3 regions of the Clostridium ljungdahlii DSM 13528 genome follow, and region 1 is predicted to be linked to each of the others. Evidence: riboswitches for the same ligand, from Rfam matches in the RefSeq annotation. Region 1 holds a riboswitch; each other region holds the start of a gene.

What was found. A riboswitch is a leader RNA that binds a small molecule or an ion and turns the genes downstream of it on or off. The one in region 1 is predicted to bind S-adenosylmethionine.
Region 2: it holds a riboswitch for S-adenosylmethionine, as region 1 does, so the genes downstream of both, metK (methionine adenosyltransferase) here and metA (homoserine O-acetyltransferase MetA) in region 1, are expected to answer to the same signal.
Region 3: it holds a riboswitch for S-adenosylmethionine, as region 1 does, so the genes downstream of both, CLJU_RS02250 (methionine ABC transporter ATP-binding protein) here and metA (homoserine O-acetyltransferase MetA) in region 1, are expected to answer to the same signal.

What each region holds. Positions count from the first base shown of each region.
Region 1 is NC_014328.1:2,694,374-2,697,660, reverse strand. It holds gene CLJU_RS11975 (methyl-accepting chemotaxis protein) at 1-740, shown strand, start outside; gene metA (homoserine O-acetyltransferase MetA) at 837-1,754, opposite strand; SAM riboswitch class I at 1,982-2,089, opposite strand; gene CLJU_RS11965 (APC family permease) at 2,332-3,287, shown strand, end outside.
Region 2 is NC_014328.1:2,590,380-2,593,666, forward strand. It holds gene nifB (nitrogenase cofactor biosynthesis protein NifB) at 1-810, opposite strand, end outside; gene metK (methionine adenosyltransferase) at 1,033-1,773, opposite strand; SAM riboswitch class I at 2,204-2,304, opposite strand; gene CLJU_RS11585 (3-hydroxyacyl-CoA dehydrogenase family protein) at 2,342-3,287, opposite strand, start outside.
Region 3 is NC_014328.1:488,621-491,907, forward strand. It holds gene CLJU_RS02240 (ATP-binding cassette domain-containing protein) at 1-351, opposite strand, end outside; gene CLJU_RS02245 (response regulator transcription factor) at 438-1,133, opposite strand; SAM riboswitch class I at 1,248-1,348, shown strand; gene CLJU_RS02250 (methionine ABC transporter ATP-binding protein) at 1,427-2,383, shown strand; gene CLJU_RS02255 (methionine ABC transporter permease) at 2,386-3,042, shown strand; gene larA (nickel-dependent lactate racemase) at 3,124-3,287, shown strand, end outside.

The DNA.
Region 1 (3,287 bases):
ATACTTTATTAAATGCTAATGAGGTTGTTGCTAAAAAAACCAAGGATAGTGAAGATAAAATAAATTACTTTATAAATATTACAGATAAAAATCAGAAATCTTTAAATGATACTCTTTCAATTATTATGGATATAAAAAATAGTATAGAGGATACGTTTAAGTCTACAAAAGATTTAAAGCAAAAATCAAGACAAGTAGATGAGATATTAAATATTATAGGAGATATATCAGAACAAACTAATCTTCTTGCTTTAAATGCATCAATTGAATCAGCAAGAGCAGGTGAAAATGGTAAAGGGTTTGCAGTAGTAGCAGATGAAATAAGAAAATTAGCTGAAGGAACAAAACAATCACTTAATCAAGCAAGTGCAATAGTGGATGAACTAAAAAATAAAATTGATGTAGTTCAAAAACAAATGACGTATAATAGCGAAAAGTCTCAGAACGGTAATAGTATTATTAATGAAACAGTCAGAGGAATAAATGCTATGACTTCCAATTTGAAATTATTTAGTAATAATGTTCTGGATACAAATAACGCTTCTACTACATTATTTACAAAAACTAAAAATGTAGTTCAATTTAATGAAGAAGTATCGAATATGACAAAAGATACAATATCAAAATATGAAATGATAACAGAAACAATATCTCAAAATGCTGCCACCAGTGAAGAAATAGAAGCTAACATTAATGAACTTAGAAATGTTGCTGAAGATATGAATAAACTTATTAAATAGATTTTGGTTATTTCGAATCTATTTATGAAATTGTAGAGATCTATAAAAAATGGAAATGACACTATTTTATTAAAAGGTCATTTCCATTTTTCTATGTTATTGAAGACTATCCAAATTATAAGGTGTCTCTTGATATACATAGTAATTTAGCCAGTTTAGAAATAAAAGGTTGGCATGACTTTTCCAAGTTGCTCTAGGCTGTTTTGCTGTATCATTATGAGGAAAATAATTTTTCGGAATTTCTATGGGCAAATTAGCTGCTACGTCCCTGTCATATTCTGATTTTAATGTTAAGGTATCATATTCAGGATGCCCTGTTACAAAAATTTGACGTCCGCCTTTTGTTGATACTATATAGACTCCGGCATCTTTTGATTCTGAAAGTATTTCTAATTCAGGTACTTTTTCAATATCTTCTTTTTTTACACAGGTATGCCTTGAATGAGGTGCGTAAAATATATCGTCAAATCCTCTAAGTAACTGTGTGTTTTCTTCATTTATTATATGTGCAAAAACACCAAACATTTTTTTATCTAAAATATATTTTGGAATACCAAAATGGTGGTAAAGTCCGGCCTGAGAGCCCCAACATATGTGCAGTGTTGAATACACGTTTTTTTTACTCCAGTCCATTATTTCAGTTAATTCATCCCAATAGTCAACATCTTCAAATTTCAGTTTTTCAACAGGTGCTCCTGTTATTATCATGCCATCAAATTTTCTGCCCTTTATTTCATCAAAAGTTTCATAATACTTGAGAAGATATTGTTCTGAAGTATTTTTTGATCTGTGAGATTTAGGATACATTAATGTTATATCAACTTGAATAGGGGAATTACTAAGCAACCTTAAAAGTTGTACTTCCGTAACGGTTTTAACCGGCATTAGATTCAATATGACTATATTAAGAGGTCTTATATCTTGTTTTAATGCACGTTTTTCATTCATTACAAATATGTTTTCAGCCTTCAGTGTTTTAGAAGCTGGAAGGTCATTGGGTATATTTATTGGCATAAAAAATCCTCCTTTATATATAGGTAGCTTAGGCATCTTCAAAGAAATAACTATTCAGTATGCTAGGATATTTTTTATCAAATGCCTTAATCAAATAAAAATCTTATTTTGCATATTTAAGTAGTGAACAGCTATACAAAGGAATAGGTTAATTTAAATAATTTGTATAATAAAAAAGCTGTTTTCATAAGAAAAACAACTTTTAATACTAATTATATAAACTATTTTCCTTATCTTTCAGAAATAATCTGCTGGAATTAACACCATACATTCAAATGAAAAATGTTGGTTGTCGGGTTTCATAGGGCCAGTCCCTCCGCCACTCTTGATAAGATTTAAATTGATTTTATTTAGTTTATTATATAGTATACTAAAATTAAACTTTTGTCAAATACAAGTATATGAATAAATAAATTGAAAATTCATAACAATGAAGAAAAAGAAATGTTGGTAAATGCTTAATTCTGTGGTACAATAAAAATTAATATGTCATGCTGTTTGTAGTGCTTAGATAGCATGATGTATAAAAGCAATATTCAGTATAATATTAATAAATCAAAGAGGGGGATATTTGATTATGGAATCAAAGTTAGAAAAAAGGTATGGCCTTATTACGGCTATAGCCATGGTTATTGGTATTGTTATAGGTAGTGGTGTATTTTTTAAAGCAGAAAAAGTTTTAACTGCAACAGGTGGAAATCTTACACTTGGCATACTGGCCTGGGTTATAGGTGGTATTATTATGATTTCTTGTGCCTATACTTTTGCTGTAATGGCAACTAAGTATCAATATGTAAACGGTGTAGTGGATTATGCAGAAGCTACTTTGGGCAAAAAATATGCATATTATGTTGGGTGGTTTATGGCACTCATTTACTATCCAACATTGACGTCAGTATTAGCATGGGTTTCCGCTAGATATACTTGTGTATTACTTGGATTCTCAATTACAGGTGGAGAGTGCATGACTATTGCAGGTCTATATTTGATAGCAAGTTTTGCGTTAAATTCACTGTCACCAATTTTAGCAGGTAAATTTCAGGTTAGTACAACTATTATAAAGCTTATTCCACTAGCTTTAATGGCTGTAATTGGAACAGTTGTAGGTGTGGGTAATGGCATGATTGCATATAATTTTACAACAGTAGTAAAGGAAGTCAATACTTCTAATGCATTATTTACAGCTGTTGTTGCTACAGCTTTTGCTTATGAAGGATGGATAATTGCTACAAGTATTAATGCTGAGTTAAAAGATGCAAAGAAAAATCTTCCATTGGCTCTTGTTGGAGGAACTTTTGTAATTATGATTATTTACATACTCTATTATGTAGGGTTAGCTGGAGCAGTAACAAATAAGGTTATGATGGCTGGCGGTGAAGCAGGAGCTAAATTAGCTTTTCAGACAGTTTTTTCATCAGTAGGTGGTTCACTGCTGTTTGTATTTGTTATCATTTCTTGTCTTGGAACTTTAAATGGATTAATGCTTGGATGTACCCGAGGTATTTATTCTTTAGCAGCAAGGAATATTGGACC
Region 2 (3,287 bases), 100 kb from region 1:
TGCCCTGCACTGCCTGCAGTGATACATCTGTTTTAATGTTAACTCACAATCTCTTCTCATATCATTCAATTCCACTTCAGTTACTGTAGGATTATTCTCAAATACACTTTCCTTAACAGGTATAAGATGCATAATATTCGTCATATATGCTCCACATTCCTTAACTTTCTTTACTATTTCAGGGATATGCAGATCATTAATTCCCTTTATCATAACTATATTTACTTTGCATACTATTCCTTTTTGTGCAGCATATTTAAGTCCTGACAATTGATTATTTAAAAGTACTCTTCCTGCCTCTTCTCCAACAAAAGTATCTCCTAAATAGTTTACAAATTTATATACTTTTCCACCTATTTTAGGATCAACTGCATTTATAGTTACAGTTAAATGTGTAACTCCTAATTCTATTAATTTGTCTGCATAAAAAGGAAGCATTAAACCATTAGTTGAAAGACAAAAAGTAATATCTTTTGATTCTTTCTTTATTAATTCTATGGATTTTTTAGTCTCATCAAAATTTGCAAGAGGATCGCCAGGCCCTGCTATACCTACTACTGTCAAATTTCTTACCTTATCCCTCACTATTTTAAATTTGTCTCTAGCTCCTTCAGGTGTTAGCACTTCACTTGTTACTCCAGGTCTGGTTTCATTTACACAATCATATTTTCTGTTACAAAAATTACAACTTACATTACACTTTGGAGCCACAGGTATATGCATTCTTGCATATTTATGGGCAATACAATTATAACAAGGATGCGTAAGTGTCTTTTCACTAATAGATTTTGTTGCAAGCTCTTTACTCATATTTTATTATCTCCTTTTCTACATCAAGTGATTCTTAGATTCAGGTGGAGTTTGCTTATAAGGAATACCTTTTCTCCATCTGAACCTTAGAAGAACTTATCCAGGCGCGTAGCAGTGCTTATCCCCCGCTTTGAAAAAATGGGAGTGTTAGCAATGGTAGCGATCGGATAAAAAAGGCCAAAGCAATATTTAAATTACTTTAGCCTTCAGTTTTCTGATCAACTAAATTTTTAAGGATAAACTACTATCCAATTCTTTTTTTATTTCATTAACTTTATCAAGTCTTTCCCAAGGAAGATCTATATCAGTTCTCCCGAAATGGCCATAAGCAGCTGTTTTTTTATATATAGGTCTCCTTAAATCCAGATCTCTTATAATTGCCCCAGGTCTTAAATCAAAAAGTTTATTTATAATTTCTAATATTTTATCTTTGCTAATCTTTTCTGTATTAAAAGTATCTACACTAATTGATACCGGTCTTGCAACTCCTATGGCATAAGCAATTTCTACTTCTATTTTATCTGCAGCTCCTGCTGCTACTAAATTCTTTGCTACCCATCTTGCAGCATAGGCTCCTGATCTATCAACTTTCGTTGGATCTTTTCCAGAAAATGCACCACCACCATGTCTTCCATATCCTCCATAGGTATCAACTATTATCTTTCTACCTGTAAGACCTGAGTCGGTTTCAGGGCCTCCTTTTACAAATCTTCCTGTTGGATTTACAAGATATCTTGTATTTGAATCAATAAATTTATGTGGTATTACACTTTTAATAACGAATTCTATCAAATCTTTTTCAATTTTATCATGAGTTATATTCTCATCATGTTGAGAAGAAATTAATACAGTATCCACTCTTACAGGTTTTTCACCTTCATATTCCACTATTTGATCACAAATCTTATCTGGATGACCTTCTGTCACTGATTCTGATGTAAATAATCTTCCCATTTCTATCATCCTCCAATAAATTTTTACTTAACTGCATCTTAGTCCATTGATTATTTAAATAAACAAAGTTCTTGGCATAAGATGGAGTTTTAACTCCATCTTATGCTTAGAACTCGTTATCCAGAGACGTAGCTGCTCTTTACTCCCACTTGGATAAGAGGGTAGTATTAGAGCAGGTAGTCATCGGATAAAAAAAGGCCAGGTTTCACACCATAGAAAAATCTTGCCCTCAAAACTTTTCTATGTAAATAAATGAAACTTGACCTCTAGTTTGTCTAGTCAACCAATAGACATTTAATACATTATTTTAAATAAAACTTCTTATTTTAAAATCGGATGAGTGCTCAAAGAGTAATGAGTCATATTAAAATATTTAACATGTCTTATTAAAAATAAAAAAACTTCCTGTTAGAAACTTCAGGAAGTTATGTCCTCTTGTTTCTCATCTGTCAGGTTTTACCTGCTGGAATTAACACCTTGAATATAAATTCAGGTTGTCGGGCATCATAGGGCCAGTCCCTCTGCCTCTCTTGATAAGAAATTTATTTGTTTAATTGTACTATAGTGTAAACTATATTTATTTGTTTGTCAACATAAATTTTTCTTTATCTCTTTCTAGAAAATAAAATAGCAATTCTGCCCGTTCTTTCTGTTTCTTTTCTAAAGTATCTGGTGCCCAATTGTAGAATCCTTGTCCGCTCTTACTTCCTAATTCTCCATTTTTAACTTTGCTTTTAATTAATTTGGAAGGCTCATTTGAATTGCAAAGATCTTTTAATAAATAAGAAGCTATTGAATTAACTGTGTCAAGCCCTGCTAAATCTGCAGTGCAAATTGGTCCTGTAATAGGTAGTCTTCTTCCAAGCCCATATTCAATAGCCTTATCAACCTCTTCTGGTTTTGCCCATTCCTGTTCTACTATATATAAAGCCTCTCTTAAAAGTGCATGCTGAAGTCGATTTCCAATAAAGCCTTGACATTCTTTCTCCATTCTAATAGCTTTTTTGCCTATAAATTCAACCCATTCCATAGTTATTTTCATTGTTTCATCTGATGTTCTTTTACCAGGCACCACCTCTACAAGAGGAATTAATTGTGGTGGATTCCAAAAATGAGCAACTACTACTCTTTCCGGATGCTTTGTATTCTTAGCTATATCTGTTGGTAATAATCCTGACGTACAACTCGATAAAATTATATTGTTAGGGCAAATTTCATCTAACTCTTTAAAAATATCTTGTTTAAGCTCTAAATTTTCTGCTAAACATTCAATTACTAAATCAGCACTTTGAGCTGCCTCTATAATTGTTTTAACAACTTTTATTTTACATAGAATTTCTTCTGGTTGTTTGTTATGAAATTTACCTTTTTCCTTAAAAAGTTTTAAACTTGATTCTATATTTTTCATTCCTTTGTTTAAACTTTTATCCGACCTTCCATACAATAATACATCTAATCCTGCTTGGGCACACAATAATGCTATTCCATGTCCCATCGTTCCAGTACCTAATACAGATACAGTT
Region 3 (3,287 bases), 2.2 Mb from region 1:
CACTTTATCTACACAGTCTTTTTCAGGAATTCCTTTTTGAATTCTATAGTATTCAAGATTTTTTTTGCCTGAGAGATAAGGAAAGAAACTGGGTGTTTCTATTATGCATCCTGTTCTCATTCGTTCTTTGTTTAATTCGTCTTTGCTAGTTTTTGAAAATAATTCTATTTCACCGTTATCTTGCAAAGAAAGACCTGTTATTATTCTCATAAGGGTTGTCTTGCCAGCGCCATTTTTGCCTACAAGACCGTATATGTCACCTTTACTTATTTTAATATTTACATTATCAAGTGCCTTGTGATTTTTGTATTTTTTAGTAAGATTTTTTGTATGAAGCACTAAATCATTCATGATATCAACCTCCGTTTTCTTGTTGATTTTATATTAGAACAAAATCAGCAAGATACACTAAAGAAAAACTTAAGAAATGATTAAGTTTAATCTTTCATCTTAAACCCTATTCCCCAAACGGTATGTATGTATTCTGTGTTCGAATCAATTTTAGCTATTTTAGAGCGAAGGTTGCTCATATGCACATTTATGGTGTTATCATCGCTTATAAATTTATCTTTCCACACATGTTCAAATAAATTAGCCTTTGTAAATACTTTTTTGGGGTAAGACATTAGAAGTTCTAGTATACAAAATTCCCTTATAGTTAATAGTACTTCCTGAGAACGTATAAAGACTTTGTGATTTTCTCGATCTAAGGTCATATTTTTATAGGTCAATATGTTTTGTTTTTCATTTGAGTTTGAAAATATCATGTACCTTCTGAGTTGTGCACAAACTCTTGCCAATACTTCTTCTACATCGAAAGGTTTCGATATGAAATCATCTGCACCTAGCTTTAAAACTTCAATTTTTGTTTCTTGAGCTGTTTTTGCAGATATTACAATGACAGGCATAGTTTTAACCTTTCGTATTTTTTCTATAAGTTTTTCGCCTGTAATGCCAGGAAGCATCAAGTCAAGTAAAACTAGCTGAAAGTCATATTTTTCAATGCACATTTCAGCTTCAGTACCTGAAAAAGCCCCGCGGACATTGTAATTATTTTTTTCTAGTATCTTGCACAATAACTTATTTATATCTGTATCATCTTCTACTATTAAAATATTTATATTTTTGTTCATAGGTATTCCTCCAGAGTTTTTGAGTTAAGACAATTATAACATTTTTAGATAGGATGTATTGACATAATAAATCGTCACGTCTATAATTAAAAGCATAATTGAATATAAATCTTGAACTTATCAAGAGTGATTGAGGGAACGGGCCCTATGAAATCCAGCAACCAGTACAGTGTATAATGGTGCTAAATCCTGCAGCGAGAGCTGAAAGATGAGAGAAATTTTGAGTTAACTAAGTCTGAGATTTTTCTCGGGCTTTTATTTTTTCTTAAAATTGATATGGGAGGTTAAATATATTGATAGATATTAATAATGTAGGCAAGAGTTTTAACAATAAAAGTGTGCTTAAAAGTATAAATCTTCATATACAAGAAGGTGAAATATTTGGAATAGTTGGTCACAGTGGTGCTGGAAAATCTACACTTTTAAGGTGCTTGAATGGTCTTGAAAGCTATGACGCAGGAAGCATAAAGGTAATGGGCAAAGAAGTGAAAGATTTAAAAGGTAAAGAAATAAGGACTTTTAGAAAAAACTTGGGAATGATATTTCAAAATTTTAATTTATTAAACAGAAAAAATGTATATGATAATATCTCACTTCCACTTGAAGTCTGGGGATTAGAAAAAAGTAAAATAAAAACTAGGGTAAAAGAATTGTTAAATTTAGTAGGCCTTAGTGATAAAGCAAAGAGCATGCCCTCCGAATTAAGCGGTGGACAAAAACAAAGAGTAGCTATTGCAAGAGCTTTGGCGCTAAATCCAAGTATACTACTTTGTGATGAAGCCACATCTGCACTTGACCCAAATACTACCAAGTCAATACTTGAGCTTTTGAGAAAAATAAACAATGAATTTAAAATAACCATAGTAGTTGTAACCCATCAAATGGAAGTTATAAAAGAAATATGTAGTAAAATTGCCATTATAGATGAAGGCGAAATAAAAACTTCTGGAAATGTAGAGGAAATATTTTTAAAACCAGGGAAAAATCTAAAGAAGCTGCTTGGAAATGATAGTTTACTTCCAGATGAAGGTATAAACATAAGAATATTCTTTCCTAAGGAAATAAGCCAGGACAATTTGATAACTTCTATGGCTATAGATTTGAATATAAAGTTTTCTATAGTATGGGGAAAACTTGAAAGATTCCGCAGTGATGTTTTAGGAAGTCTGGTTATAAATGTAAATGATAAAGACAAAGAAAGTATATGTAATTATCTTTCTTCAAAAAATGTTAACTGGGAGGTAGAGTAAACATGGGATTTAGTGAAACATTTCAGGAAATACTACTTCCTGCTATTGGACAAACATTTTATATGGTTATAGTTTCTACAATACTTGCAGTAATTATAGGATTTATACCTGCTATTTTACTAGTTGTAACTGAACCTGGTGGATTAAAGCCTAATAAAGTAGTATACAAGATACTGGATGCAATAGTAAATTTATTGAGGTCATTTCCTTTTATAATACTTATGATAGCAATTTTTCCTTTTACAAAGCTTATTGTTGGAAAAACCATAGGTACAACAGCAGCAATAGTTCCTATTACAATAGCAGCAGCACCTTTTGCATCGAGAGTGATTGAATCTTCACTTAAAGAGATAGATCCGGGAATAATAGAAGCTGCAAAATCGTTTGGTGCAAGTAATATGCAGATAATATTTAAAGTTATGATTAAAGAGGCACTTCCTTCTATAGTACTTGGCATAACTCTTACTGTAATAAGTGTAGTTGGATGTTCAGCTATGGCAGGTACAGTAGGCGGAGGTGGACTTGGAGATGTGGCAGTAAAATATGGATATTATAGATTTCAGACTGACATAATGGTATACACTGTAATAATACTCATAATTTTTGTCCAGGTACTTCAAACTATAGGAAATCTTATATATAAAAAGCTTAACAAATAATTATTTGTTGAGATCGTATTTGTTTGGTAAAGTAATTATTGTAGAGTCACTTTAAAAATACATTTCTCGGAGGAAATTAGAATGGCTAAAATAGAATTACCATACCATAAAAAAATAATAGAAGCTGAAATAAATGACAACAACTTACTTGGCATACTTGAATCAAAAGCAAGCGAATATAAAGCAGAGCTAGGACAATTGGAAATAGTAGAAAAAGCTCTTGACAATCCTATAAACTCACCTAA